One region of the Variovorax sp. GW822-FHT04A09 genome, then DNA from elsewhere that is predicted to be linked to it. Evidence: riboswitches for the same ligand, from Rfam matches in the RefSeq annotation. Region 1 holds a riboswitch; the other holds the start of a gene.

Region 1 (14,787 bases):
CGAGAAGCAGCCGCCCGCGGTGGCCACGTTGCCCTGCGCGAAGAAGGGCTGGTTGAGCACCTCGACGCCGGCTTCCTGCACCCACGGCTTGGTCGTGAGGTCGGTGCAGGCGGGCACCGTGCCCAGCAGGCCGAGCTTGGCCAGCAGCAGCGTGCCCGAGCATTGCGCGCCAATGAGCTGGCGCGACGGGTCGAGCCCGCGCAGCACGCCCATCAGGCCCGCGTCGGCGGCGATCTCGCGTGTGCGGATGCCGCTGCCGACGATCACCGCGCCCGCCTCGCAAGCCGCCTCGAGCGTCGCGGTGGCGTGCACCGTGACGCCGTTCATCGAGGTCACGGTGGCGCTGGGCGAGGCCAGCGTCACGCGCCAGCCGGGCTTCTTCACGCGGTTGAGCACGCCGAGCGCGATCAGCGAGTCGAGCTCGTTGAAGCCGTCGAAGGTGAGGATGGCGATGTGCATCGTCGTCGGCTTTGTCAGGCGTGGGCGGGGGCCAGCAGCGCCAGCTCTTCGCGCAGCGTGACGGCGAGCGCGGCGATGGCGGTGTCGATCTCTTCGACGCTGGCGGTCACGAACGACAGGCGCAGCGTGCGCGGATCGCCTTCGCCCGCGTAGAACGGCGCGCCGGGCACGAAGGCCACGTTGCGCTCCACGGCCTTGGGCAGCAGGGTCACGGTGTCGATGCCCTCGGGCAGGCGCGCCCACAGGAACATGCCGCCCTTGGGGGCGTTGAACTTCACGTCGAGGCCGGCCATCTCGCGGTGCAGCGCGGCGATCATCGCGTCGCGCTGGCGCTTGTACAGCGCGCGGATGGTGGGCACGTGGCGGTCCAGGAAGCCGTCCTTCATCACGGCCGAGACCATGCGCTGCGTGAAGATCGGCGTGTGCAGGTCGACCGCCTGCTTGGCCTGCAGCAGCTTGGGGAAGATGGCCTTCGGCGCCACCAGGAAGCCCAGGCGCAGGCCCGGCGCCAGCACCTTGGAGAACGAGCCCAGGTAGATCACGCCCTCGGGGTTGCGCGCGGCCAGCGGCAGCGGCGGGGCTTCGTCGAACCAGAGCTCGCCGTAGGGGTTGTCCTCGACGATCGGCAGGTTGGCGGCGGCTGCGGCAGCGGAGACGGCGGCGCGGCGCGCCTCGGTCATGGTGCGGCCGGTGGGGTTCTGGAAGTTGGGCAGCAGGTAGACGAAGCGCGCGTCGGCCGCCTTGCTCACGAGGTCGTCGACGATCACGCCGTCGTCGTCGCTGGCCACGCCCACGGGGTGCGGCTCCATCGGGCCGAAGGCCTGCAGCGCGCCCAGGTAGGTGGGCGTCTCGACCAGCACCTTGCTGCCCGGATCGATCAGCACCTTGGCCACGAGATCGAGGCCCTGCTGCGAACCGGTGGTGATGAGCACTTGCGAGGCGTCGACGCCCCAGGGCAGCATGTCGGCCACGGCCTGGCGCAGCGGCGCATAGCCTTCGCTGGCGGCGTACTGCAGCGCGGCCTGGCCGTCGTTGTGCAGCACTTCGGCGCAGGCGTCGGCGAATTCCTGGATCGGGAAGGTCTTGGGCGAGGGCAGGCCGCCGGCCAGGCTGATGATGCCGGGGCGCTCGGTGACCTTGAGGATTTCACGCAGCACCGAAGGATTCATCTTGGCGGCGCGGGCGGCGAGTTTCCAGTTCATGGGAGGCTTTCTTCTTTCTGGCGAATGAGAGGTGAGTCTGAGTGTGTCGTCAGGATGGCGGGATGTCGCCACGGTGCACGACATGGATTTTGTTGCCGTCCGGGTCGCGCAGGTAGGCGCCGTAATAGCCCTGCCCGTAACGGGGGCGGGGCCCGGGCGCGCCTTCGTCGCGGCCACCGTGGCGCAGGGCCGCCTCGTGGGCGGCATGAACGGCCTGCGGCGAGGGCGCGCAGAACGCGACCATGCTGCCGTTGCCGGCGCTGGCGGGTTCGCCGTCCAGCGGGATGTACACGTAGAAGCGTGGCAGCGTCTGGCCCGGCACGATCCAGCAGGCGGCGTCGGGGCCGCCGTCGGGCGTCACGGGGCGGCGGATGAGGCCGAGCGGGGCCAGCACCGCGTCGTAGAAGGCGGCGGCGCGCGGCAGGTCGGTGCAGCCGACGGTGACATGGCTGAACAGCGTCATGGTCGTCAGCTCCTGGCTTGCGGCTCGGCGCCGCGTGGAACAGCGGCAGGCGCCGCCGGTTGCGACAGCCGCTTGCCCGCGACCACCGTGGCGACCACGGCGGCGGCGAAGCCCAGCGTCACCAGGTCGAGCGGCTCGCCCAGCAGCGGGATCGACGCGAGGATCGACAAAAAGGGCTGCAGCAGCTGCGTCTGGCTCACGCGCAGCGCGCCGCCCAGGGCCAGGCCGCGGTACCAGGCGAAGAAGCCGATCCACATCGAGAACATGCCCACGTAGGTGAAGCCGACCCAGGCCGAGGCGGCCACAGGCTGCTGCGGCCACAGGGCGATCGTGGCGGGCAGCGTCACGGGCAGCGCCATCACGCAGACCCAGCAGATCACGCGCTCGGCGCCCAGCGACGGCGTGACCTGCGCGCCGTAGATGTAGCCGACCGAGGCCGCGACGACCGCGCCGACCAGCAGCAGGTCGGCCCATTCGAAACCGAAGCCGTGGCCGCTCTGCTGCGCGCGCAGCACCGAGAACACCACCACCAGCAGGCTGCCCGCGATGGCGCAGAGCCAGAAGCCCAACCGCGCGCGCTGGTGCAGCACCCAGGCCGCGACCGCGGCCGTGACCAGCGGCAGCAGCGCCGTCACCACCGCCGCATGGCTGGCCGTGACCACGCGCAGCGCAAAGGCCAGCAACAGCGGAAAGCCGATGCAGTTGCCCAGCACCGCCATGCCTAGCGGCTTCCACTGGTGCGGCGCCGGGCGCGGCGAGCGCGTGACCAGCAGGAAGACGGCCGACAGCACGCCCGCCAGCGCCGCGCGCCCGAGCGTGACGAACCACGGCGACAGCTGCGGCGCCTCTTGCGTGCCCGTGGCCAGCCGCGTCATCGGCAGCGTGATGGCGAACAGCGCCACGCCGACCACCCCGAGCCACATGCCCAGCGTTTCGTCCTTGATGGCGAGCTTCATACGCCCACCATCCACCAGGCCGTCAAGACCAGGATCAGGCCCATCGCACGGTTGAACCACAGCAGGCGCCGGCCCTTGGCCAGCCACTCGCGCAGCAGCGCGCCGACCAGTGCATAGGCGAAGTTGCTGGTGAAGGCGTAGGTCAGCATCACGGGCGCGACGATGGCGAAGCGCGCGAGCGCGTCGGGCTGGCCGGCGATCCAGCCCGCCACCAGCGTGAGCGCCAGCAGCCAGGCCTTGATGTTCACGAACTGCAGCATCACGCCTTGCCCGAAGCCGACCGAGAGGCGGGCGCTGTCGGCCTTGCCGAGCTGGGCGCTGCCGCTGAGCTTGTAGGCCAGCCACAGCAGGTAGGCGATGCCCAGGCCCTTGATCGCCAGGCGCAGCGGCGGCATGGCCACCACCAGCGCGCCCAGGCCGGCCGCGCAGATGGCGAGCAGCAAGGTCCAGCCCACCGGCACCGCGACCACGAAGCGCATCGCACGCGGCAGGCCGCCGTTGGCCGCCAGGGCGGTGGAGAGCGTGGTGTTGGGGCCGGGCGAGAAGCTCATCGCCGTGGCCAGCACCAGCAGCGCGGTGAATTCTTGCCAGTTCATGTCACAGACTCTAAACTTTGGACCATTACAGTTCCAGTACAGATGATCGAACAAATCTGAAATCTGTATTGGTCATTCCTTCGACACACGCCGCCCTTTTCTTGCTCTCTGTGCGATGCAGCCCGATCCGATGCTGACCCGAACCTCCACCCAGTCCCTGACCGGGCAGCTGGCCGACCGCCTCGCCGAGCGCATCCGCAACCGGCTGCTGGCACCCGGCGCGCGCCTGCCCTCGGTGCGCGAGTGCGCGCGCCAGCAGGGCGTGAGCCCGTACACCGTGGTCGCCGCCTACGACCAACTGCTCGCACAGGGCCTGGTCGAGGCGCGCCGCCAGCGCGGCTTCTACGTGCGCGACGCGGCGCCGGCGCCCGAGAGCTCGCGCAACCCAGCGCATGCCGTGCCCGCGGTGCCGCCGATGATGGCGTCGCGCGTGCCGGCCGACGCCAGCTCGCTGATCCGCAGCATGTTCCACCGCCCGAGCGACAAGCCGCAGCCGGGCATGGGCGTGTTCCCGCCCGACTGGATGGCCTCGACCTTCCTGGCGACCGCGGTGCGCCGCGTGACGACCACCTCGGCACTGCAGGAACTGTCGCTTCAATACGGCGAGCCTTCGGGCGACCTCGCGCTGCGCCGCAGCCTGTCGCAGAAGCTGGTGCGCATCAACGTGCCGGCCGGGCCGGACCAGATCGTGACCACCATCGGCGCCACGCACGCGCTGGACATCGTGAGCCGCACGCTGCTGCGCGCGGGCGATCCGGTGATGGTCGAGGAGCCCGGCTGGGCGCTGGAGTTCGCGCGGCTCGAGGCGCTGGGCATGCGCATCCTCCCCGTGCCGCGCCGCGCCGACGGACCCGACCTCGACGTGATGGCGCAGTACTGCAAGCTGCACAGCCCCAAGCTGTTCGTCAGCGTGAGCGTGCTGCACAACCCGACCGGCTACAGCCTCACGCCGGGCAGCGCGCACCGCGTGCTCAAGCTGGCCAACGAACACGACTTCCACATCGTCGAGGACGACACCTACAGCCATCTCGCGCCCGAGCACGCCACGCGGCTCAGTGCGCTCGACGGGCTGCAGCGCACCATCTACGTCAGCGGCTTCGCGAAGATCCTGGCGCCCAACTGGCGCATCGGCTTCCTGGCCGCCTCGCCCGCGCTGAAAGAGCGGCTGCTCGAGACCAAGCTGCTGGCCACGCTGACCTCGCCCACGCTGTTCGAGCGGGCGCTGTCGTGGTGCATCGACCAGGGCCAGCTGCGCCGCCATTCGGAGCGCGTGCGCATCCGCCTGGACGGCGCGCGCGGCCGCGCGGTGAAGCTGGCCATGTCGCACGGCTGCACCTTCGCCTCGGAGCCGGCCGGGCTGTTCGGCTGGGTCGACACGGGCGTGGACACCGATGCGCTCACGCAACGCATGCTCGACCAGGGCTACCTGCTGGCGCCGGGCTCGCTGTTCCATGCGCGCCGTCCGCCGAGCACGATGATGCGGATCAACTTCGCGACCTCGCAGGACGCGAATTTCTGGAAGGTTTTCAGCCGGGTCAGGGACGAGCTCTGATTCGCTTGCAAAGGGCTTGGAGTAAGCTGGCAACACAAGAAAACCCAGCCAGGAGACCTCCCGCATGAGCAACGCCAGCAAACCCTTCGACTTCAGCCAGTTCGTCCCCGGATTCGACTTCCTGAAGAACCTCGCCGGCGGTGCCGCCGCGGGCTCCGGTTCGGTGCCCGGCATCCCCAGCCTGGCGAGTTGGGTCGCGCCGACCATGAGCGTCGAAGAGGTCGACAAGCGCATCCAGGAACTCAAGACCGTCCAGTACTGGCTCGAACAGAACGGCCACGCGCTCAAGGCGACCATCCAGGCGCTCGAGGTGCAGAAGATGACGCTGTCGACCCTGCGCGGCATGAACGTGAGGATGGAAGACATCGCCAGCGCGTTCACCAAGCAGGCCGCGGCCATGGCGCCGGCGCCTGCACCGGCTCCCGCCCCGGCCCCCGCACCGCGGCCCGAACTGGAAGCTGTCGAGGAAGAGGAAGAAGAGTTCGACGAGGCCGAGGAAGAAGCGGAAGAAGAGGAAACCCCGGCGCCGAAGAAGACCTCGCGCGCCAAGCCCGCAGCGTCCAACGGCGCCGCCGGCGTGGTCGACCCGATGCAATGGTGGGGCTCGCTCACCGAGCAGTTCCAGCAGATCGCGAGCACGGCGCTGCAGGACGCGGCGCAGCTCAAGGTGCCGGTCATGGCGCAGCCGCTGGCCGACGCCGTGGGGCAGGTCATCGGCAAGGCGACGGCGGCGCGCAAGCCGGCCGCCAAGACCGCCGCGAAGAAGGCCGCAGCGAAAAAAGCCGCGCCGGCACCCGCCGCGCGCAAGAAAACCACGTCCGCCGCCGCGCGCAAGCGAACCTCCGGCCGGCGCTGACGTCTTACAGACACCTTTCCAGACGACGACGCACGGGTCGGTACGCACCATGAAACTGTTTCCCACCGGCCATGCCACCCACCCGCAATGGCGCATGGCCGCCGGCCTCGTGCTGGCCCAGTTGCGCGCGCAGATGGCGCTGCCCGACTACGCGTCGAACCCGACGCTCGGGCTGCTCTACATCACCGACCACTACGCGGCCGAGGCGCAGGAGATCCTCGATCACCTGAGCGCCGAGCTGCCCGAAGTGACCGACTGGTCGGGCACCGTCGGCATCGGCGTGTCGGCCAACAACGCCGAGTACTTCGACGAGCCCGGCCTGAGCCTGATGCTGTGCGCGCTGCCCAGCGACCAGTACCGCGTGTTCTCGGGCGTGGCGCCGCTGGGCAGTTCCGAAATGAGCGGCTTCGAGGCGCACACCGCGCTCGTGCACGCCGACCCGGCCACGCCCGACCTGGGCGAGCTCATCGGCGAGATGGCGGGGCGCACCGACACCGGCTACCTGTTCGGCGGGCTCTCGTCCGGCCGCGGCGGGGCGCTGCAGTTCGCGGTCGGCGGCAACGGCAACATCCGCGGCCATGGGGCCGCGGGCGGCGTGTTCTCGGGCGGCCTGTCGGGCGTGGTGTTCGGCGAGGGCGTGCGGCTGGTGTCGCGCGTCACGCAGGGCTGCCAGCCGCTGCGCACGGGCGGCGCGCGCGAGCGCGAGATCACCGAGGCCGACGGCAACCTCCTGCTGTCGCTCGACGGCGAGCCGGCGCTCGACGTGCTGCTGGCCGACCTACAGGTGTCGCTGGACCGGCCGCAGGAGGCCATCGACGCCGTGCGCAACACGCTGGTCGGCCTGGCCGACGCGGGCAGCGACGGCATCCGCCGCACCGGCGACCTGGGCGCCGACGTGCTGGTGCGCCACATCATCGGCCTCGACCCGACGCGGCGCGGCATCGCCATTGCCGACAACGCCGAGGCCGGCATGCGGCTGAGTTTCTGCCGCCGCAACGCGCAGGCGGCGCGCGCCGACCTGATGCGCATCTGCGCCGAGATCCGCGAAGAGCTCGAGCCCGAAGAGCAGACGCTGGCCACCGCGCGCGCCGTGGCGGCGGGCGAGGCCGAGGCCGCGCCGCATCCCGCGCGGCGCATCGCGGGCGCGGTGTACGTGAGCTGCTCGGGGCGCGGCGGCCCGCACTTCGGCGCACCGGGCGCCGAATTGCAGATCGTGCGGCATGCGCTGGGCGACGTGCCGCTGGTCGGCTTCTTCGCCGCCGGCGAGATCGCGCGCCATCACCTGTACGGCTACACCGGCGTGCTGACGGTGTTCACCGCGCCGGACTGACTGGCTGACTGACGGGAAAAAACGACGCGCGCGCCTGCGCGTTGTTTTCGCAAGCGCTTCGCGTCGATAGAATCCGCCCGCTTTCTTGAATCTCTGCTGCTGCAAGAAAGAGTGATCCGCGCGCCCCGAGGCACGCGGTCGATCTCTTTCGCCCCGCCACGCGATGTGACGGGGCCCGGAAACCGACACGGTTTCCCCGAATGGAATTGCAGCCATGGGCAGCCCTACCAATAGTCATTTTTCGAGACTCCAGCGCGCCTTTTCGCGCGCGAACATCGCCGTCGACTACCGCGATGGCATCTATCACCTGCGCAACGAAGCCGCGCAGGCGACCGTGCTTCTGCCGCAGAGCCTGCCGCTGGAAGAAAAAGCCGTGAACCAGCTGCTGGCCTTCGCCAGCGTGCGCTCGCCCGACGGCGCGCACGGCGTGTGCAAGGCCTGCGCGACGCCGGACTTCCATCCGGGCTCGGTCGCGCCGGTGGGCAGCGTCGTCGCCACCGATGGCGACTTCGTGATTCCCGCCGCGGTCGGCACCGACATCAACTGCGGCATGCGCCTGCTGACCACCGGCCTCACGCTGGACCAGGTGGCGCCGCACAAGACGCAGCTGCTCGCGCGGCTCACGCGCAGCCTGCTCGACAACGGGCGCGACGTGCCGGTGCACACGGCGGCGTTTCGCGCGCTGTTCGACGACGGGCCGGCCGCGTTCCTGGACGCCGTGCGCAACGAGGGGCTCTGGGCGGCCTGCGACCGCGACCGGCTGCGGGCCGAGATTGGCGCGTGCATCGGCCTGGCGAGCTTCGGCGGGCAGTCGCGGCACGCACCGTCGGCCTACACCGGCGCGCGCCACGAGGTGTTCCGCGATCCGTGCCTGGGCACGCCGGGCAGCGGCAACCACTTCGTCGAGCTGCAGGTGGTCGACCAGGTGATGGACCGGCACGCGGCCTACCGCGCGGGGCTCAAGGCGGGCGAGGTCGTGGTGATGATCCACAGCGGCTCGCGCGACATCGGGTTCCATGTCGGCGGCCGCTGGATGGACCGCGCGCGGGCCGAGTGGCCGCAGGGCCTGCGCCATCCGAAGAGCGGGCTGTACGGGCTGGCCGGGCCGCTGGCGCAGGAGTACCTGGAAGCCATGGGCGTGGCCGCGCGCTATGCGTGGGCCAATCGCGTCGTGCTGGCCGAGCTGGTGCGCAAGGACTTCGCCGAATTGCTCGGCGCCACGGCGTCGACGATGGTGGTCGACGTGCCGCACAACGTGGTGCTCCGCGAGCACGGCATGAACATCCATCGCAAGGGCGCGACGCCGGCGCACGCGGGCGACCTGGCGCTGATTCCTGGGTCGATGGGCGATCACTCGTACCTTGCGACCGGGCTGGGGCATGAAGACTGGCTGTGGTCGTGCAGCCATGGTGCCGGCCGGCGCATGCGGCGGCAGGAAGTGCGCGCGATGCGGCCCGCACCCGACGACGCCGATGCCAGCTGGCAATGCGTGACGCTGCGCGAAGAGCGCCGCATCGAGGAGGCGCCGCAGGCCTACAAGCCGATCGGCGCGGTGATCGAGGCGCAGGAAAGCGCGGGGCTCATCCGCTGCGCCGTGCGGCTCAAGCCCTGGGTCACGTTCAAGGCGTGACCCGAGGGCAGGTGCCGCGTCAACCCAGTGCGGGCTGCACGGCGCGCGGCGCGGGTGCCGGCATGCCGGCGAACGCGAAGTCGACCTCGGGCGCCAGCCCGCTCACGATGCGCGCGATCGACTTGCCCGAGCCGCAGGCGTGCGTCCAGCCGAGCGTGCCGTGGCCGGTGTTGAGGAACAGGTTCGGCAGCTTGGTCTTGCCGATCAGCGGCACGTTGCTCGGCGTGGCCGGGCGCAGGCCAGTCCAGAACTGCGCGCGCTCGGTGTCGCCGGCGCCGGGGAAGAGCTCCTCGACGCGCCGCACGATGGCTTCGCAGCGCACGCGGTTCAGGTCGCGGTCGTAGCCGTTGAGTTCGGCCGTGCCGGCGATGCGCAGGCGGTCGCCCGACTCGGAGGTGTAGCGCGAGAACACCAGCTTGTATTCGTCGTCGGTGAGCGAGACCTGGTGCGCCTTCGACGCGTCCTTCACGGGCAGCGTCACCGAGTAGCCCTTGGCCGGGTAGATCGGCAGGCGGATGCCCAGCGGCGCGGCGTACAGCGGGCTCAGCGAACCCATCGCAAGCACGAAGGCGTCGCCACGGATGCGCTGGAAGCGGCCTTCGTTGTCGGTCGCCTCGACGTGGTCGATGCTGCCGCCGGCTTCGCGCAGCGCAGTCACCGTGTGGCTCATGAGGAACTTCACGCCGGCCGCCTCGGCCAGCTTCACGAGCTCGCGCGCGAAGCGGTTGGCGTCGCCCGACTCGTCTTCGGCGGTGTAGGTGGCGCCGGCGAGTTGCGGGCGGATGTGGGCGAGGGCGGGTTCGATCCTGATGGCCTCGTCGGCGGAGATGACCAGCCGCTCGCAGCCCAGGGCACGCATCTGCTCGGCGGGCTTGAGGGCGCCGTCGAATTCTTTTTGCGTCGTGTAGAAGTGCAGGATGCCTTGCGTGCGCTGGTCATAGCTCAGGCCGGTGTCTCGACGCAATTGCTGCAACATTTCCCGGCTGTATGTACCGAGACGAACGATCTGTTCGATGTTGTGGCGGGTGCGCGTGGGGGTGCATTCGCGCAGGAACTGCAGGCCCCAGAGCCATTGGCGCATGTCGGCGCGGATGCGAAACAGCAGCGGGGCATCTTCCTTGCCGAGCCATTGCAGCACCTTCAGCGGCGCACTCGGATTGGCCCAGGGTTCGGCATGGCTGACCGAGATCTGGCCGCCGTTGGCGAAGCTGGTTTCGGCGGCCGGGGTGGCCTGCCGGTCGATCACGGTCACCTCGTGGCCGAGTTGCTGGAGGTAGTAGGCCGAAGTCACGCCGAGCAGGCCGGCGCCAAGAACGATCACACGCATTGCAAGTACCTTTGAGTTTGCAGCGCTTGAACGGCGGGCGTGGAGTGCTATTGAAAAAATAGCAAGCAACCGGACGACCGATGTCCAAGTTGCCGCTCCCCCTGTCCTCGGTACCTGAGAGATTCACCCTGCTGCACCCGCAGCGGGTTTGCTCCTTCGGTGCGCCACATGGCGTGGCGGCTCTCCAGACGGCTGTATCGATGAGTGCAGTACTGACCCCTTGCCGAAGTTCCTGGGCGTTGCCTGGAATTTCGTCGGGCCGACCTGAGCGTTTATGGGAGTTTGCGCCTTCGGTAGGGCCTCCGTGGAGGCCCGCTCTCCTGCAATTGTTGGCGATTGTAGGCGGGCCCCGCAAGCCGGCCAAGCCCTGTACATCGGCACTTCACACCGATGGGATAATTGAATGTTGATTTTTGGTAAAGCAAACTTTTTTCTACAGGTGGGGACCTCATGATCCTGGTTACCGGCGGCGCAGGCTTCATTGGCGCCAATTTCGTGCTCGACTGGATCGCGCAGGGCAACGAGCCCGTCGTGAACCTCGACAAGCTGACCTATGCGGGCAACCTCGAGACCCTCGCGTCGCTCAAGGGCAACGCGAACCACGTCTTCGTGCAGGGCGACATCGGCGACAGCGCGCTGCTCGATCGCCTGCTGGCCGAGCACAAACCCCGTGCCGTTGTGAACTTTGCCGCGGAATCGCATGTGGATCGCTCGATCCACGGCCCGGAAGACTTCGTGCAGACCAACGTGCTCGGCACCTTCCGCCTGCTCGAATCGGTGCGCGGTTACTGGAACGCCCTGCCGGCCGACCAGAAGGCGGCCTTCCGCTTCCTGCATGTGTCGACCGACGAGGTCTACGGCTCGCTCTCCAAGACCGACCCGGCCTTTACCGAAGAGAACAAGTACGAGCCCAACAGCCCGTACTCGGCCAGCAAGGCCGCCAGCGACCACCTCGTGCGCGCCTGGCACCACACCTACGGCCTGCCGGTGGTCACCACCAACTGCTCGAACAACTACGGCCCGTTCCACTTCCCCGAGAAGCTGATCCCGCTGATGATCGTCAACGCACTGGCCGGCAAGAACCTGCCCGTGTACGGCGACGGCATGCAGGTGCGCGACTGGCTCTACGTGAAGGATCACTGCAGCGCCATCCGCCGCGTGCTCGAGGCCGGCAAGCTCGGTGAGACCTACAACGTCGGCGGCTGGAACGAGAAGCCCAACATCGAGATCGTCAACACCGTGTGCGCGCTGCTCGACGAGCTGAGCCCCCGCGCCGACGGAAAGCCGTACAAGGAACAGATCACCTACGTCACGGACCGCCCGGGCCACGACCGCCGCTACGCCATCGATGCACGCAAGCTCGAGGCCGAGCTTGGCTGGAAGCCCGCCGAGACCTTCGATACCGGCATCCGCAAGACCGTCGAGTGGTACCTCGCCAACGGCGAGTGGGTGCGCAACGTGCAAAGCGGCGCGTACCGCGAATGGGTCGAGAAGCAGTACGACGCCGCACCCGCAAAGGCTTCCGCATGAAGTTGCTGCTGCTCGGCAAAGGTGGACAGGTCGGCTGGGAGCTGCAGCGCAGCCTCGCGCCGCTCGGCGAAGTGGTCGCACTGGACTTCGACAGCACCGACTTCCACGCCGACTTCAGCCGCCCCGAGCAGCTGGCCGCCACGGTGCTGGCGGTGCGCCCCGACGTCATCGTCAATGCCGCCGCGCACACCGCCGTCGACAAGGCCGAGAGCGAGCCCGACTTCGCGCGCAAGCTCAACGCCACCTCGCCCGGCGTGGTGGCCGAGGCCGCGCAGCAGATCGGCGCGCTGATGGTGCATTACTCCACCGACTACGTCTTCGACGGCAGCGGCACCCGCCCCTGGAAAGAAGACGACGCGACCGGCCCGCTCAGCGTGTACGGCCAGACCAAGCTCGAAGGCGAGCAGCTGGTGGCGCAGCATTGCGCGAAGCACCTGATCTTTCGCACCAGCTGGGTGTACGCCGCACGCGGCGGCAACTTCGCCAAGACCATGCTGCGCCTGGCCAAGGAGCGCGACAAGCTCACGGTCATCGACGACCAGTTCGGCGCCCCCACCGGGGCTGAGTTGCTGGCCGACATCACCGCGCACGCCATCCGCGCCACCTTGCAAGACCCGACCAAGGCCGGGCTGTACCACGCCATCGCCGGCGGCGAGACCACGTGGCACGGCTACGCGCGCTTCGTGCTCGAGATGGCGCAGCAGGCCGGCGTCGAACTCAAGGCCGGCCCGCAGGCCGTGGAGGCCGTGCCCACCAGCGCCTTTCCGACGCCCGCGAAGCGGCCGCACAACTCGCGGCTCGACACCACCAAGCTGCAGACCACCTTCGGCCTGCGCCTGCCGCCTTGGCAGGAAGGCGTGGCACGCATGCTGCGCGAGACGCTCTGACCGACTGATTTTTCCTGCCCCTCACAGAAGAAGACTCCCATGACGCAACGCAAAGGCATCATCCTTGCCGGTGGCTCCGGCACCCGCCTGCACCCGGCCACGCTCGCCATGAGCAAGCAACTGCTGCCGGTGTACGACAAGCCCATGATCTATTACCCGCTGAGCACCCTGATGCTCGGCGGCATGCGCGACATCCTGATCATCAGCACGCCGCAGGACACGCCGCGCTTCCAGCAGCTGCTGGGCGACGGCAGCCAATGGGGCATCAACCTGCAGTACGCGGTGCAGCCGAGTCCCGATGGCCTGGCGCAGGCGTTCATCATTGGCGACAAGTTCGTGGGGAATTCGCCGAGTGCGCTGGTGCTGGGGGACAACATCTTCTATGGGCATGACTTTGCCCATCTGCTGTCGGACGCTGATGCGAAGCAAAGCGGTGCGACCGTGTTCGCGTACCACGTGCATGACCCGGAGCGCTACGGTGTGGTGGCCTTCGACGCCCACGGCAAGGCCAGCAGCATCGAAGAGAAGCCCGTCAAGCCCAAGAGCAGTTACGCCGTGACCGGTCTGTACTTCTATGACAACCAGGTGGTCGACATCGCGAAGGCCGTGAAGCCCAGCTCGCGTGGCGAACTGGAAATCACCGCTGTCAACCAAGCCTATCTGGACCTCAACCAGCTGAATGTGCAGATCATGCAGCGCGGCTATGCGTGGCTGGATACCGGCACGCACGAAAGCCTGCTCGAAGCGGGGCAGTTCATCGCGACGCTGGAACATCGGCAAGGGCTGAAGATCGCGTGTCCTGAAGAGATTGCTTGGCGCAATGGCTTCATTGACCGCGCGCAGCTCGAAAAGCTTGCTGCACCGTTGCAGAAGAACGGCTATGGCAAGTACCTGAACCACTTGCTGGCCGAAGAGGTGCGCTCGTGAAGGCCATCCAAACCGAGATCCCCGACGTTTTGATCATCGAGCCGAAGGTCTTCGGCGATGCGCGCGGCTTCTTCTTCGAGAGCTTCAATCAGGCCGCATTTGACGCCGCCGTGGGAGAACATGTTTCCTTCGTGCAAGACAACCATTCACGGTCTGCAAAAGGCGTGCTGCGCGGGCTTCATTATCAGATTCAGCAACCGCAAGGAAAGTTGGTGCGGGTAACGCGCGGCACGGTCTATGACGTGGCTGTAGATATCCGCAAATCGTCCCCAACGTTCGGTCGATGGGTCGGTGTGGAGCTCAGTGAGCAAAATCAAAAGCAATTCTGGGTGCCAGCAGGCTTTGCGCACGGATTTCTTGTCTTGAGTGAGTCGGCAGATTTTTTGTACAAGACAACGGAATACTATGCGCCTTCCCACGAAAAATGCATCGTATGGAATGACGCCGATTTGAATATCCAATGGCCTGTCGCCGGGTTGAACCCTTTGTTATCTCAAAAGGATCAGCAAGGGTCCAGTTTTGCAGAAGCTGCTCTATTTGAATGAATGTTGCCTTGTCGGCCCAGCAGCCGATGCGGAAAAATGGCTTTAGCCAGGTGAGTCGATGGCTTTCATCAGGATCGATTTGAAGGGTTGTGTTAAATGAGGAAGATCGTGCCGAATCCTGACTGGTCATTGGAAAAAATTGCGGCATCAGCATTGTTCGATGCCGATTTTTATTTGGCGAAATATCCGGACGTTGCGGCGGCGGGATTGGACCCCCTTGAGCATTACTCTTCCCATGGCTGGCGCGAAGGTCGAAACCCTAGTCCATCGTTCGATACCAAATTTTATCTTCGCGCATATCCCGATGTCGCGGCCGGGGATCTGAATCCACTGAATCACTACGCAGTTTATGGTGCGAAAGAAGGGCGCGCCGCCGTTCCCCCGCGACGCGCCGTTGAAAGCGGAAAAGATATTGTTCTGGCCGCTCGCCCTGCGCGAATACGGGCAGCCGGTTGGACCCCAGTTGCCGACATTGATTCGCCGCTCGACAGAGAGTCTGTCCAGCAACTCCTTTTTTCGGCATTCCA
Region 2 (14,787 bases), on a different contig from region 1:
GGGTGTTCGACGCACGCGACAAGCCGTTCGAGCACGCCTGGCTCGCCACCGGCGACAACGTCATCGCCACCATCTGGGGCGAGTACGTGAGCGTGGCGGCCGGTGGCCGCTGGTTCTACCTGGAATCGCTCGACGCCCAGCGCCGCCCCGGCGGCGGCGTGCGCAGCGCCCAGCAGGCGCAGCGCGCCAAGGACCGCCTGGCCCTGCTCAAGCGCACCTTCGACGCCGGCCAGGGCTTCCGCGCCGTGCTGCAGACCAACCGCGTCGCCATCGCCGAGCTCGAGAGCAACAAGAGCGCCAAGGTGTCGACCCGCGTGCGCGACGACGCCGAATGGCACGTCGCGAGCTGGGAGCCCGAGCAGCAACTCGCCGTGCTGGTGCGCGGCGCGCGCGGCTGGGCGCCGACCGAGGCCGACATCACGGCCGCCAAGGCCCGTGGCGGCGTGCCGGCGGCCGACGATGCAGACGCGGCCCCGGCCGGCCCGACCACGACGGACGCCGTCCAGGCCGCCGCCATGGCCTACGTCATGGGCCACTTCAAGGGCTACGGCTACAACGCGGAAGACGTCACCAGCAAGGCGCAGGGCTACGACATCGAGGTGTCGAACGCCAAGGGCGCGATGCTGCTCAAGGTGGTCGTGAAGGGCACCGCCCCGGCGCTGCCAACCTTCGCGCTCACGCCCGAGGAAAGCCTGTGCGCCGTGCGCGAGCCGCTGTGGCGCCTGCTGGTGGTGGCCGACGCGGGCAGCGCGACGGCGGCGCACAAGATCTACAAGCCGACCGAAGTCGACCAGGCGCCGGGCTTCCAGCGCAAGGCCTGACCGGCCTCCCAGGCCACGCCGCGGCTGCACCAGTGCGCCGCGGGCGTTTCCAAATTCTTACAACTGAGCCCCCGGAAACCCGTCGTTTCCAACGGTAAAGTTCCGCCGTCCGGCGCGAACAGTTCGTGCCTTCGCCCCTCTGTTCGCCCCTTTCATGTCCAACCTCATCGTGCACGGCGGTACGCCCCTTCGCGGCCGCATCATTCCCTCCGCCAACAAGAACGCGGTGCTGCCGGTGCTGTGCGCCACCTTGCTCACCGGCGAGCCGCTGCGGCTGCACGGGGTGCCCGACATCACCGACGTGCGCAAGATCCTCGACATCTTCCGCACGCTGGGCAGCGAGGTCCGCATGGACCACGAGAGCGGCACGCTCGAACTGCACCACCGCGCCACGACCTTCGATGCGGCGCTCCACCGCCTGCCCGAGGAAATGCGCTCGTCGATCATGCTGGTGCCGCCGCTGCTGGCGCGCTTTGGCGTGGCGCGGCTGGAAGACAACGTCAAGGGCTGCACGCTGGGCGTGCGCGAGATCGATCCGCACGTCGAGGTGTTCCAGCGCTTCGGCGGCCAGGTGGAGCGCACCGAGGGCTCGCTGCTGGTGTATGCACCCGGCCGGCTCACGCCCACCGACCACTGGCTGGACTACGCCTCGGTGACGACCACCGAGAACTTCGTGCTGTGCGCGGCCGCCGCGGGCGGCACCTCGACGCTCACCAACGCGGCCTCGGAGCCGCATGTGCAGGAGTTCTGCCGCTTCATGGCCATGATCGGCGTGCGCATCGAGGGCATGGGCACCTCGCGGCTCACGGTGCATGGCGGCGGCGCGCTGGGTGGCGGCGAGTTCCGCTTCGACGAAGATTTCCACGAGATCACCACCTTCCTGGCGCTGGGCGCGATCACCGGCGGCGACGTCGTGGTGCGCAACAGCGCACCGGGCAACTTTCCGCTCATCGACCGCACCTTTGCCAAGTTCGGCGTGCAGATCGAGCATGCCGACGGCTGGTCGCGCGCCATCCGCAGCGGCCCGCTGAAGGTGCAGACGCCGTTCACCAGCAACGTGCTCACCAAGGTGGAGGCCGCGCCGTGGCCGTACTTCCCGGTCGACCTGCTGCCGATCTTCATCGCGCTGGGCGTGCGCGCGCAGGGCAACGCGATGTTCTGGAACAAGGTGTACGACGGCGCGCTGGGCTGGACCGGCGAGCTGTCGAAGTTCGGCGCGCACGTGTTCTCGTCCGACCCGCACCGGCTCATCACCTTCGGCGGCCACGCGCTCACGCCGGCGGTGGTCGAGAGTCCCTACATCATCCGCGTGGCGATCGCGCTGTTCATGGTGGCCGCGAGCATCGAAGGCAAGTCCGAGATCCGCAACGCCACGCCGATCCGGCGCGCCCATCCGCGCTTCGTGGAAAACCTGCGCAGCCTGGGCGTGCAGGTGGAGTGGACCAGCGAGGAGTGAGCCTGCGGCAGGCTGCGCGCTGCTCCTGCTGACCTGTCCCGCTGCCCGATGACCCCGCGGGCGCCGCGCTCAACGGCTTGGCTGGACAATGCCGTGCATTCGACACACGGACACAGGAGCGCACCCCGAATGACGACGTTGCAACAGATCCTCGGCACCGAACTTCCATTGATCCAGGCGCCGATGGCCGGCGCGCAGGCCAGCGCGATGGCGATCGCGGTGTGCAACGAAGGCGCGCTGGGGTCGCTGCCGTGCGCGATGCTCGGCCCCGACGCGATGCGCAGCGAACTCGCGGCGATCCGCGCGGGCACCGACAAGCCCTTCAACGTCAACTTCTTCGCCCACACTCCGCCCACGCCGGACGAGGCACGCGAGGCCGCCTGGCGCGCCGCGCTGGGGCCGTACTACGCCGAGTTCGGCATCGACTCCGCGGGCATCCCGACCGGCCCCGGGCGCAACCCCTTCAGCGCCGAGGTGGCCGACCTGCTGGCCGAGTTCAAGCCGCCGGTGGTGAGCTTCCATTTCGGGCTGCCGCCCGAGCCGCTGCTGGCCAAGGTGCGCGGCTGGGGCGCGAAGGTGCTGGTTTCGGCCACCACCGTCGACGAGGCGCTGTGGCTCGAGGCGAAGGGCGTCGACGCGGTCATCGCGCAGGGGCTCGAGGCCGGCGGGCACCGCGGCCATTTCCTGTCGCACGACCTCACGAAACAGCTCGGCACTTTCGCGCTGCTGCCGCAATTGGTGCGTGCATTGAAGGTGCCGGTGATCGCAGCCGGCGGCATCGCGGATGCCGACGGCGTGGCCGCGGCCATGGCGCTGGGCGCGGCCGGCGTGCAGGTCGGCACGGCCTACCTGCTGACGCCCGAGGCCATGACCAGCGCGCTGCACCGCGCGGCGCTGAAGAGCGAGGCCGCGCGCCACACGGCGCTCACCAACCTGTTCACCGGCCGACCCGCGCGCGGCATCGTCAACCGCGTGATGCGCGAGCTGGGCCCCATCGGCCCGGCGCCGGAATTTCCGCTCGCCACCTCGGGCATCGCGCCGCTGCGCGCCAAGGCCGAAGCGCAGGGCAGTGGCGATTTTTCTCCGCTGTGGTCGGGGCAGAACGCCACCGGCTGCCGCGAGGTGTCCTCGGCCGAGGTCACGCGGGCGCTGGCCAAGGGCTTTCGCTGAGCCGCGCCGTCCATCATTTTTCGAGGCTTTCGAGACCCTTCCGACCCATGACATCGCTCCATCTGCCCCTGCAGTTCCTGCACCACCCCGCACCCTCGGGCGGCCCTGAACCCTGGCTGCTCGTGCTGATGCACGGCGTGGGCAGCAACGAGCAGGACCTGTTCGGTCTGGCGCGCATGATGCCGCCGCAGTTCCACGTGCTGAGCCTGCGCGCGCCGTATGTGCTGTCGCCCGGTTCCTACGCGTGGTTCGAGTTCCAGGTGCTGGCCGACGGCGGGCGCCGCATCGACGAAGAACAGGAGCGCGAAAGCCGCTTTCTCATCGGCGAGATGGTCACGTCGGCGTCGCAGCAGCTGGGCATTCCGCCCGAGCGCGTGGTGGTCGGCGGCTTCAGCCAGGGCGGGATCATGTCGCTGTCGCTGCTGCTCACGCAGCCCGAGAAGCTGCGCGCCGCACTGGTGTGGCACAGCCGGCTGCTGCCCGAGGTGGTGCCGCACATCGCACCGCCCGAGGCCTTCGCGGGCAAGGCGCTGTGGGTGAGCCACGGCAGCGCCGACAACGTGATTCCGCCGAGCGCCGCGCAGGCCACGCGCGAGCTGGCGCGCGGGCTGCCGCTGGCGCTGTCGGGCTCGGACTTCCCGGGCGCGCACGAGATCCGCCCCGCCGAGCTGCAGGGCACGCTGGCGTGGCTGCAGGCGCTCAGCGCGCCGACAGCCGCGCCATGACCATCGCCTCCATCTCGGCAACCCACGCATCGCCCGCCGCGTCGTCGGGCTGCACCAGCAGCCGGTAGCGGCGACCGCCCCAGGCGGCGGTCAGCAGCGCCTGCACGGTGGCGGGCGAGGGCGGCGGCTGCAGGTCGCGGCAGGCGGCGAAGGCCTGCGTCCAGCGCGCGAGCAGCTCGTCGTACACGCGGCGGTGGTGCTTGGGCTCGGCCACGCGGTGCTCGAGCATCAGCATCTCGTGGTCGAAGGCGGGCAAGCCGTCGATGCGCGTGTCGCAGGTGAGGCGCACGAGGCGCTGCGTGCGTTCGCGCCAGCCGATGTCGGGTGGCGCAATCACCTCTTCGTCGAGCTGCGCCAGCAGCGCCTCGACGCAGTGGCGCACATAGCCCGAGAGCAGGGCTTCCTTGTCGGGAAAGTAGTCGTAGAAGGTGCCGACCGCGATGCCGGTTTCGAGCGCCACGGCGCGCGTGGTCACGCCTTCCCAGCCCTGCGCGCGCCAAATCCGAACAAAGGCGTCGTAGATGGCCTGCACGGTGAACTTGCCGCGCGCCTGCGTGGGGCGTTTCAGGGGCTTGGAGCGGGGTGCGGCGGGCATGGACCGGGTTTCCGAACCCGCGGCGAAGCGGGCCGTCCTACAGTTTGCGAATGAACAACGCATTCACTTTAACCCGCCTCGAAACGCGCAAGAACGCACTCGGGACCACCCGCATCGTCACTTCGGAAGACGCCGGCAAATTGCAGCCGGGCGAGGTGCTGATGCAGATCGAGCGCTTCTCGCTCACCACCAACAACATCACCTACGCGGCCTTCGGCGATGCGGTGATGAAGTACTGGCAGTTCTTTCCCACCGGCGACGCCGACTGGGGCCACATGCCGGCCTGGGGTTTTGCCGACGTGGTGGCGTCGAATGTCGAAGGCGTGGCGGTGGGCGAGCGCTTCTACGGCTACTTTCCCATTGCGAGCCACCTGCGCATGCAGCCGGTGCGCGTGACGCCGCGCGGCTTCTACGACGGCGCGCCACACCGCAGCGAGCTGGTGTCGGCCTACAACCAGTACATGCGCTGCAGCCACGACGCGGGCTACGTCGCCGCGCTGGAGGACTACCAGATGCTGGTGCGCCCGCTGTTCATCACCTCGTTCATGCTGGCCGACTTTCTCGAAGACAACGCCTTCTTCGGCGCGACGCAGGTGGTGGTGTCGAGCGCATCGAGCAAGACGGCGTTCGGCACGGCCTTCTGCCTCGGCCGCCGCGAGGGCCTGCAGCTGATCGCCGCCACGTCGGAAGGCAACCGCGCCTTCGTCGAGGCGCTGGGCTGCTACGACCGCACGGTGGCCTACGGCGAGATCGCCACGCTCGCGGCCGACGTGCCCACGCTGTACGTCGACTTCGCGGGCCACGACGCGCTGCGCGCCACCGTGCACCACCACTTCGGCGAATCGCTGGTGTACGACTGCTATGCGGGTTCGGCGCAGAAGACCGAATTCCTCGGCGACACCAGCGCGCTGCCCGGCCCCACGCCGAAGCTCTACTTTGCGCCCGTGCAGATCCGCAAGCGCAATGCCGACTGGGGCCCGCAGGAGGTCAACCGCCGCTTCAACGACGCGCAGGGCCGCTTCATCGCCGAGCTGAGCCGCCCGGGCAACCGCTGGATGACGCTGGCGCAGGGCCGCGGCTTCGCGCATGCGCAGGCCGTGATCGCCGACCTGCACGCAGGCCGCGTCGATCCGCGCGAAGCGCACGTGGTGCGCATCGGCGGCGAGTGACAGCGTGAGCGACTGAACTTCGGCGCGGGTGGGGCGTCACAGGGGGTTACGAGAACGTGGCGATCGTGCGGGCCGTGCAGGCCATCCTGGTGCACCATTGCCTTTCGTCTCCCCACTGCCCTTCGCAAAAGGAAACCGCCCATGTCCGACGCCGACTCCCCCCGCGACACCCCTGAATTCCGACCCCGCAAGGAAGCGCCGATGGGCACCATCGTCGGCCTGGCGCTGGTCGTGCTGGTGGCGGCTTATTTCGGCTGGCGCTGGTACCAGCAGCAGCAACTGGCGCCGCTGCCGGCCGCACCCGTGGCCGTCGCGCCGAACGACGCGCCCCCCGAGCCGCCCAAGGCCGAAGAGCCGAAGGGCCCGCAGAACCCGGTCGAGGCGCTGGCCCCGCCCGATGCCGCGCTGCCCGCGCTGGGCAGTTCCGACGCGCGCGTGATGAAGGCGCTCACCGAGTTGCTGGGCGGCAAGGCCGTGGCGGCCTACCTGCAGTCCGACGGCGTGGTGCGGCGCTTCGTCGCCACCGTCGACAACCTGCCGCGCGAGCAGGCGCCCGCGAGCAAGTGGCCCGTGCAGCCCGCGCCGCAGCGCTTCATCACCGAGGGGCCACAGCAGGGCGGCGTGCAGACCATCGCGGCGAACAACGCCGCGCGCTACAACGGCATCGTGATGTTGGCGGGGTCGGTCGATCCGGCCAAGGCAGCAGCGGTATATGCGCGGCTGTACCCGCTGTTCCAGCAGGCGTACGAAGAGCTGGGCTATCCGGGCCGCTATTTCAATGACCGCTTCATCGCCGTGATCGACCACCTGCTGCAGGCGCCTGAGCCCACCGGCCCGGTGCAGGTGAAGCTGGTCGAGGTGAAGGGCGACATCCCCTCGCAGCGGCCCTGGGTGCGCTACGAGTACGCCGATCCGAAGCTCGAATCGCTCTCGGCCGGCCAGAAGATCCTGGTGCGCATGGGGCCCGAGAACGAGCGCAAGATGAAGGCCAGCCTGCGCGGGCTGCGCGCGCAGATCGCCACCGGCGAGATCGCGAAGAAGAAGCAGCCCTGAGGCGCGATGCACTGACAGCGCCCCGCCTGCACGCCCTGTAGGCGCGGGCCGATTGCATGCGGCGCGAAGGGTCGAGATGATTTGCGCCTACGACTTCGAGGGCAAGCCATGAACCTGATGAGCGTCGATCTTTACCAGAGCACCACCGACCCCGGGAAATTCCTGGCGCTTCCCGCCGGCACCGACCCGACCGAACTCATGGGCCCGATGACCTTCGATCGGGACTACGCGCACATCAAGCGCTACCAGGCGGCCTTCGCCTTCGATCCGTCCGAAACCTACGTGGGCGTGAACGCCGCGAAGATCGCCGCGGACCTGCTCACCGTGAAGTGGGCGATGTACCGCCGCGAAGGCTGAATGGCGGGCGGCTGGCGCCGCCTCGCCTTCGTCAGGCCTCTTCGGTTTCCTGGTACTCGCCCACCGGCACGCAGCTGCAGAACAGGTTGCGGTCGCCGTAGACGTTGTCGACGCGCCCGATCGGCGGCCAGTACTTGGCCTGCTTGAGTTCGGCCAGCGGGAACGCGCCGAGTTCGCGCGAGTACGGGTGGCTCCACTCCGTGCCGAGCAGGCTCGCGGCGGTGTGCGGCGCGTGCTTGAGCGGGTTGTCGTCCTTCGACCAGACGCCTTCTTCCACGCGGCGGATCTCGCCGCGGATGGCGATCATCGCGTCGACGAAGCGGTCGAGCTCGGCCAGCGGTTCGCTTTCGGTGGGCTCCACCATCAGCGTGCCGGGCACGGGGAAGCTCAGCGTGGGCGCGTGGAAGCCGTAGTCGATCAGGCGCTTGGCCACGTCTTCGGCGGTGACGCCGCTGGTGTCCTTGAGCGGGCGCAGGTCCAGGATGCACTCGTGCGCGACGTGCCCGTTGGGGCTCGCGTACAGCGTGGGGTAGTGGTCCTTCAGGCGCGCGCTGATGTAGTTGGCGCTCAGGATGGCCGTTTCGGTCGCGGCCTGCAGGCCCTTGGCGCCCATCATGCGGCAGTACATCCAGCTGATCGGCAGCACGGCCGCATTGCCCAGCGGCGCGGCCGACACGGCGCCCACGCCGTTCGAGGGCACGCCGGCCGTGGCATGGCCCGGCAGGTACGGCACGAGGTCCTCGACCACGCAGACCGGACCGACGCCCGGGCCGCCGCCGCCGTGCGGAATGCAGAAGGTCTTGTGCAGGTTCAGGTGGCTCACGTCGCCGCCGAACTCGCCCGGCGCGGCCACGCCGACCAGCGCGTTCATGTTGGCGCCGTCGACGTACACGCGGCCGCCGTGCTCATGCACGAGCTCGCACAGTTCCTTCACGCGCGTTTCGAACACACCGTGCGTGCTGGGGTAGGTGATCATCACGGCGGCCAGGTGGGCGCTGTGCTTCTCGCAGGCGCGCTTGAGGTCGTCCATGTCGACGTTGCCCTGCGCGTCGCAGGCCGTCACCACCACCTGCAGGCCCACCATCTGGGCGCTGGCCGGGTTGGTGCCGTGGGCCGAGGAGGGAATCAGGCAGATGTTGCGGTGGCCCTGGCCCTTGGCTTCATGGAAGGACTTGATGGCCAGCAGGCCCGCGTACTCGCCCTGCGAACCCGCGTTGGGCTGCAGGCTGATGCCCGCGTAGCCGGTGGCCTCGCACAGCCAGGCGCGCAGCTGCGCGTCGAGCTGGGCGTAGCCCTGCAGCTGGTCGGCGGGCGCGAAGGGGTGGATGTTGGCGAACTCGGGCCAGGTGATGGGGATCATCTCGCTGGTTGCGTTGAGCTTCATGGTGCAGCTGCCCAGCGGGATCATGCTGCGGTCGAGCGCGAGGTCCTTGTCCGACAGGCTGCGGATGTAGCGCAGCATCGCCGTTTCGCTCTTGTGGGTGTTGAACACCGGGTGCGTGAGGAAGGCGCTGGTGCGACGCAGGTCCTCGGGAATCAGCGGCGTGGTGCTGGCGGCCAGCTCGTCGAAGCGCGGCATCGCGGTGCCGGCGGGCACGAACAGGGCCCACAGGGTCTCGATGTCGGCGCGCGTGGTGGTTTCGTCCAGCGAGATGCCCAGGTGCTGCTGCAGGCGCTGGCGCAGGTTGACGCCGCCGGCCTGCGCGCGTTCGATGATCGCGGCCGTGTCGTCGCCGGTGCGGATCGTCAGCGAGTCGAAGGCGGTGGTGTTCACCGGCTCGCGGCCCATCTGCGACAGGCCCTTGGCGAGGATGGCGGTGAGCACGGCCACGCGCTGCGCGATGCGCGTGAGGCCGTCGGGGCCGTGGTACACGGCGTACATGCTGGCGACCACGGCCGGCAGCACCTGCGCGGTGCAGATGTTCGAGGTGGCCTTCTCGCGGCGGATGTGCTGCTCGCGCGTCTGCAGCGCGAGGCGGTAGGCCGGCTGGCCGTGCGTGTCGACGCTCACGCCGACGAGGCGGCCGGGCAGCGAGCGCTTGAACGAATCGCGGCAGGCGAGGTAGGCGGCATGCGGGCCGCCGTTGCACAGCGGCATGCCGAAGCGCTGCGTGGTGCCGCAGACGATGTCGGCATCGAACTCGCCGGGGGCGACCAGCAGCGTCAGCGCCAGCAGGTCGGCCGCGACGATGAAGGCGGCGTCGCACTGGTGTGCGTGGCCCGCGAGCGGGCGCAGGTCGTGCACGTGGCCGGTGGTGGCGGGGTACTGCGCGAGCACGCCGAAGAACTCGCCGCTCACCATCAGGTGCGGCAGCGTTTCCGACACGGTGCTCACCTTGACCTCGATGCCCAGCGGCGCGGCGCGCGTCTTGATGACTTCGATGGTCTGCGGATGGCAGTCGCCCGACACGAGGAACACGTTGCTCTTGCTCTTCACGCTGCGCTTGGCGAGCGTCATGGCCTCGGCGGCGGCCGTGGCCTCGTCGAGCATCGAGGCGTTGGCGATGGCCATGCCCGTGAGGTCGCACACCATCGTCTGGAAGTTGAGCAGGGCTTCCATGCGGCCCTGCGAGATCTCGGCCTGGTAGGGCGTGTAGGCGGTGTACCAGGCGGGGTTCTCCAGGATGTTGCGCAGGATCACGCCCGGCGTGTGCGTGCCGTAATAGCCCTGGCCGATGAAGCTCTTGAACACCTTGTTCTTCGACGCCAGCGTCTTCAGCTCGGCCAGCGCGTCGGCCTCCGTGACCGGCGCGGGCAGGCGCATCGGCCGGGCGCGGCGGATGGCTGCGGGCACGATGCCGTCGATGAGCTCCGCGCGCGTTTCCGAGCCGATCACCGGCAGCATGCGCGCCTCGTCCGCCGCATCGATGCCGATGTGGCGGGCGAGGAATTCTTCGGCGTTCTCTAGTTCTTGCAAAGAGGGAAGGGCGGGAATCGGCATGGCGGTGAAGGCTCGGGGAGAAGGAACGAAGGTGCGAGGAAGCTGCTGTTCAGCGGATCAGGATTCGGCGGCGAACTTGTCGTAGCTGGCGGCGTCGAGCAGGGCGTCGAGCTGCGCGGGCTCGCTCAGCTTGACCTTGAAGAACCAGCCGGCGGCCAGCGGGTCGCTGTTGGCCAGCGACGGGTCGGCGCGCAGCGCTTCGTTCACTTCGGTGATCTCGCCCGACACGGGCATGAACACATCGGCGGCGGCCTTCACCGACTCGACCACACCGGCGACTTCGCCCTGCGCGAAGGTCTTGCCCACTTCAGGCAGGTCGACGAACACCACGTCGCCCAGCGCGTCCTGCGCATGCACGGTGATGCCGACGGTGGCGGCGCCGCCTTCGGCCGCCACCCATTCGTGGTCCTTGGTGTATTTGATGCTCATGAAAAAACTCCTCGTGGAAAAAATGGAATCGGGGTGCAGAGCCTAGCCGGGTCTGCGGGGTTCAGTGTCGGTCAGCCGCGGTAGTAGCGCGTCGGAACGAAGGGCATGGTCGAGACCTCCATCGGCACCGGCTTGCCGCGCACGATGGCCTGCACGCGCGTGCCGGGCTCGGCGAAGGCGGCGGCTACGTAGCCCATGGCCACGCAGCGGTCGGCTGTGGGGCCGAGCAGGCCGCTGGTGACGGCGCCGATGTCGTGGCCTTCGAGCGACTGCAGCAGCGTACCGTCGCGCACCGGGATGCGTTCCAGTGCCACGAGGCCGACGCGTTTGCGCGTGAGCGTCTTGTGGTCGGTGTGGCCGGCCGCGCCCGAGGCGACGGCGGCCAGCTGGGCCAGCACCTTGGCCGCGCCCGGAAAACCGCCTTCGCGCGCACCGCCCGCGCGACGCACCTTCTGGATCGCCCAGTTGAGCGAGGCTTCGACCGGGGTGGTGGTGGTGTCGATGTCGTTGCCGTACAGGCACAGGCCGGCTTCGAGCCGCAGCGAGTTGCGCGCGCCCAGGCCGACGGGCTTCACCTCGGGCTGCGCGAGCAGCAGGCGGGCGAGGGCGTCGGCATCCTTGGCGGCCACCGAGATCTCGAAGCCGTCTTCGCCGGTGTAGCCGCTGCGGGTGACGAAGGCCGCGATGCCGCCGATCTGCACCGCGCCGCCGGTCATGAACACGAAGCGCTCGATGCCGGGCGACAGGCGCGCCAGCGTGGCGGCGGCCTGCGGACCCTGCAGCGCCAGCAGCGCGTGGTCGGGCAGGGGCTGCACCTGGCAGCGCGCGCCGATCCTGGCCTGGATGTGGGCGATGTCGGCCACCTTGCAGGCGCCGTTCACGATCACGAAGAGCGAGCCATTGCCTTCGTTGAAGAACATCAGGTCGTCGAGGATGCCGCCCTCGTCGTTCAGCAGCAGGCCGTAGCGCTGCTTGCCGGCGGGCAGATCGACCACGTCGACGGGCATCAGGGTTTCGAACGCGGCGGCGGCATCGGGGCCGACGAGGCGCAGCTGGCCCATGTGCGAGATGTCGAACAGGCCGGCCGCATCGCGCGTGTGCTTGTGCTCGGCCATGAGGCCGGCGGGGTACTGCACGGGCATGGAATAGCCGGCGAAGGGCACCATGCGGGCGCCGAGCTCCACGTGGAGGTCGTACAGCGGGGTCTTGAGAAGTTGGGCGTCGGAAGCGGAGGAAGCGGCCACGGGGCACTCCAAAGGGGCAGTCGAAATCCATGGCTGCAACGCCACGGGCCACCCCTGCTGTCCGCTTTACCTGAGAGATTCGCCCCACGATCGGGGTTTGCTCCTTCGGTGGGCCGCATGCAATGCCACGGCCTCTCTCCAGCAAGGAAACGCCGGTGGTTGCCGGCGTCTTGTCAGTCCTTTTGCCTGAGCGTTCGGGGAACCCCTGCGCCTTCGGCGGCCCCGTCGCGCGGGGCTCTCTCCTGACCCGGCGAGTGTAGTGGATCGCGGGGCCGGGGCTGGCGGCTCAGTGCACGGTTTCCGCCGGCGGCAGCAGCTTGTCGATGCGCTCGCGCAGCGAGTCGGCGCGCTCGGGGCCGGCGGCCTTCTCGATCTCGGAGAGCATCAGCGCGGCGATGGTCAGCATGGCCTCGCGGTCGCGGGCCTCGCGCAGGGCGTCGCGCATCTGGTTGGCGAAGCGCGGGTCGCGGCGCACGAACATGCGCTCGCAGATGTCGAACAGGAACATGCGCGTGGTGGCCAGCGAGCGCTTGCCGTCGAAGCTGTCGGCCGAGGTGGCGACCTGGATCGGCTCGGCGGCGGGGACGGGCGTGGGGGCCGGTGCAGGCGGTGGCGCGACCGGCCGCGCAACCTGCAGGTAGCCGCGCTGCATCAGCCCCTGGATCGCCTGCTCGGCCTCGACGCGGCTGGGGAACAGCGGGCTGAAGTCGGTCAGCGAGCGCCGGCCGTCGGCCATGAGCAGCAGGGCGCGCTCACGCTGGCTGAGCGTGCGCTGCCCGGCCTGGAGTTCGTCGCGTGCCTTCTCGGTCTTGGTGGGGAACATGGCGGCCACAGCTTTCGGAGGTCGAAGGCTGCAGCATCGTTGCAAGTGGTGACATCTTCGTGAACCATTTGCCTTACAGGGACAAGGCGGCGCGCGTCAGTTGCCCGCGCTCTCCTTGCGGATCAGCCAGCGCGGGCCCACGCGCTGCAGCTCGAGGGTCTTGCGGTCGGTCTCGGTGAGCGCGTCGGCGCTGTAGACCTGCCGGAACTGCGCGCTGGCCGAGGTGCCCTGAACGCTGATCACCAGCCCCTCGATGCCCACGCTGATGCGCGACTTGCCCGTGATGCGGGCGCGCCGGTCGGCCTCCCAGCGCTCGCGGGTCTGGCCGCGCGCGGGGGTGAAGTCGCTCGCGTAGGCCGCGAGGTAGCGCTCCACGTCGCGCGCGGACCAGGCGGCGGCCCAGGCGCGCACGGCGCTTTCCACTTCGGCGAGGTGGGTGACGGGATTGGTGGGATTGGCGGGGGCGGCTGCTGGTGCAACGGCTGCAACGGGCGCGGCGGCCGGTGTGGCCGCGATACCGGCGGTGGCCAGCAAGCCGGCAGCGACAAGGCTGCTGCCCTGGGCGACGATTCGGTGCATGGCGTCCTTCTCTTTCCTTCTTCTTGTCTGTCAGGCTCGACGTCGAAGCTTGCGTCGATTCTGGCAGTGAAAGAGGAGGCGTGCGGCGTTGAATCGCCCACGGATTTCGGTGGTCCGTGGTTCAGGGCGCGTGCACAGGACACCGGGTACTTCCCTCCGCGAATGTCCCCCGCCTTCGGCTCCTCCTTGATTTCGCTGCGGGAAGCACCCGGTGCCCTGTGCACCGGGTGCGCGGGGCAGAGCTCAGGCCGCCGCAGCCTCGCCCGCCATCACCTGCACCGTGCGGTTGCGCAGCCGCAAGGCCAGCACGGTCGCGACGCACAGCACGCACAACACCACCGTGAGCGTCACGCCGAGCCCGCGCGCATCCGACAGCAGGCCGAACAGCGGCGACACCAGCCCGCCGACCGAGAGCGCAAGACCGAGCGTGATGCCGCTGGCGGTGGCCGGGTTGCGCGGCAGGTAGTCCTGCGCGAGCGTCACCTGCGCGGCGAAGGGCAGGAACATGCTCATGCCGAGCCACGCGGTGCAGGCCAGCGCCGCGCCGGGCGTGGAGGCGAGCACGAGGCCCGCCATGGCCGGCAGCGCGAGCAGGTAGCCGCAGCGGATCGTGCCCATGCGCCCGATGCGGTCGCCGAGCCAGCCGCCGGCCAGCGTGCCCACGGCCCCTGCGGCGGTGAAGGCGGTGAGCGCCGCGGCGCCCTGGAAGGTGCTGCCGTGCAGGTCGCGCGTGATGCGCAGCGAGAGCATCGACAGCACCGTGACGTAGGGGATCGACCAGCCCACGATGGTCGCGACCAGCAGGCTGAAGGCGCGCCAGTCGTTGTGCGGCTTCAGCACCTGGGCGCGGGCCTGCGCGGCGCGCGCCGCCGTGGCCGCGTGGTGGGCGGCTGCGCTGCGCCGCGCATTGGCCGCGACCCACACCACGCCCATCGCCACCGCGGGAATGCCCAGCAGATAGCTGCGCGACAGGCTGCCGCCGCCGACCACCGTGGCCGCCAGCACGGGCGCGAACGAGGCGCCGATGGTGCCGCCCACCGAGAACACGCTCATCGCCTTCTGCGAGGCGCCGCCGGCCGCGCGCGCGGCCACGGTGGCGGGCGGGTGGTAGGCCGCGATGCCCAGCCCGCACAGCGCGACCGCGATCCAGGTCAGCAGGTAGCTCTGGCTCAGGCCCGCCAGCACCACGCCCAGCGCCGCCACCAGGAAGCCCACGGGCACCAGCCAGGCGCGCGGGTGGCGGTCGGCATACAGACCGAACAGCGGCTGCACCACGCTCGACAGCCCGGTGGCCGCCAGCATCAGGCCGCTCACGGCCGTGTAGCTGTAGCCGCGCTCCAGCACCATGAAGGGCAGCAGCGCGGGCACGAGGCCCTGGTAGAGGTCGTTGACGGCATGGGTGCCGGTGAGCAGCCCGAGTCGGCG

The links. Region 1 has a riboswitch for glycine ahead of AC1RLW_RS27755 (D-amino acid dehydrogenase). Riboswitches for the same ligand answer to the same signal wherever they lie in the genome.
Region 2: it holds a riboswitch for glycine, as region 1 does, so the genes downstream of both, gcvT (glycine cleavage system aminomethyltransferase GcvT) here and AC1RLW_RS27755 (D-amino acid dehydrogenase) in region 1, are expected to answer to the same signal.

Annotation. Positions count from the first base shown of each region.
Region 1 is NZ_JBXAMV010000007.1:90,345-105,131, forward strand. Features, by position in the region: gene AC1RLW_RS27710 (DJ-1/PfpI family protein) at 1-459, opposite strand, end outside; gene AC1RLW_RS27715 (aminotransferase-like domain-containing protein) at 474-1,661, opposite strand; gene AC1RLW_RS27720 (VOC family protein) at 1,711-2,118, opposite strand; gene AC1RLW_RS27725 (DMT family transporter) at 2,130-3,080, opposite strand; gene AC1RLW_RS27730 (LysE family translocator) at 3,077-3,676, opposite strand; gene AC1RLW_RS27735 (aminotransferase-like domain-containing protein) at 3,807-5,228, shown strand; gene AC1RLW_RS27740 (PhaM family polyhydroxyalkanoate granule multifunctional regulatory protein) at 5,293-6,084, shown strand; gene AC1RLW_RS27745 (FIST signal transduction protein) at 6,134-7,414, shown strand; gene AC1RLW_RS27750 (RtcB family protein) at 7,629-9,044, shown strand; gene AC1RLW_RS27755 (D-amino acid dehydrogenase) at 9,064-10,371, opposite strand; glycine riboswitch at 10,463-10,569, opposite strand; glycine riboswitch at 10,614-10,704, opposite strand; gene rfbB (dTDP-glucose 4,6-dehydratase) at 10,822-11,901, shown strand; gene rfbD (dTDP-4-dehydrorhamnose reductase) at 11,898-12,788, shown strand; gene rfbA (glucose-1-phosphate thymidylyltransferase RfbA) at 12,828-13,715, shown strand; gene rfbC (dTDP-4-dehydrorhamnose 3,5-epimerase) at 13,712-14,260, shown strand; gene AC1RLW_RS27780 (glycosyltransferase family protein) at 14,357-14,787, shown strand, end outside.
Region 2 is NZ_JBXAMV010000001.1:1,691,373-1,706,159, reverse strand. Features, by position in the region: gene AC1RLW_RS07675 (protein NO VEIN domain-containing protein) at 1-821, shown strand, start outside; gene AC1RLW_RS07670 (UDP-N-acetylglucosamine 1-carboxyvinyltransferase) at 976-2,277, shown strand; gene AC1RLW_RS07665 (NAD(P)H-dependent flavin oxidoreductase) at 2,407-3,447, shown strand; gene AC1RLW_RS07660 (alpha/beta hydrolase) at 3,495-4,172, shown strand; gene AC1RLW_RS07655 (TetR/AcrR family transcriptional regulator) at 4,147-4,767, opposite strand; gene AC1RLW_RS07650 (DUF2855 family protein) at 4,818-5,936, shown strand; gene AC1RLW_RS07645 (DUF3014 domain-containing protein) at 6,078-6,989, shown strand; gene AC1RLW_RS07640 (hypothetical protein) at 7,098-7,346, shown strand; gene gcvP (aminomethyl-transferring glycine dehydrogenase) at 7,378-10,287, opposite strand; gene gcvH (glycine cleavage system protein GcvH) at 10,345-10,716, opposite strand; gene gcvT (glycine cleavage system aminomethyltransferase GcvT) at 10,788-11,960, opposite strand; glycine riboswitch at 12,008-12,112, opposite strand; glycine riboswitch at 12,125-12,215, opposite strand; gene AC1RLW_RS07620 (hypothetical protein) at 12,247-12,783, opposite strand; gene AC1RLW_RS07615 (L,D-transpeptidase Cds6 family protein) at 12,880-13,362, opposite strand; gene AC1RLW_RS07610 (MFS transporter) at 13,606-14,787, opposite strand, start outside.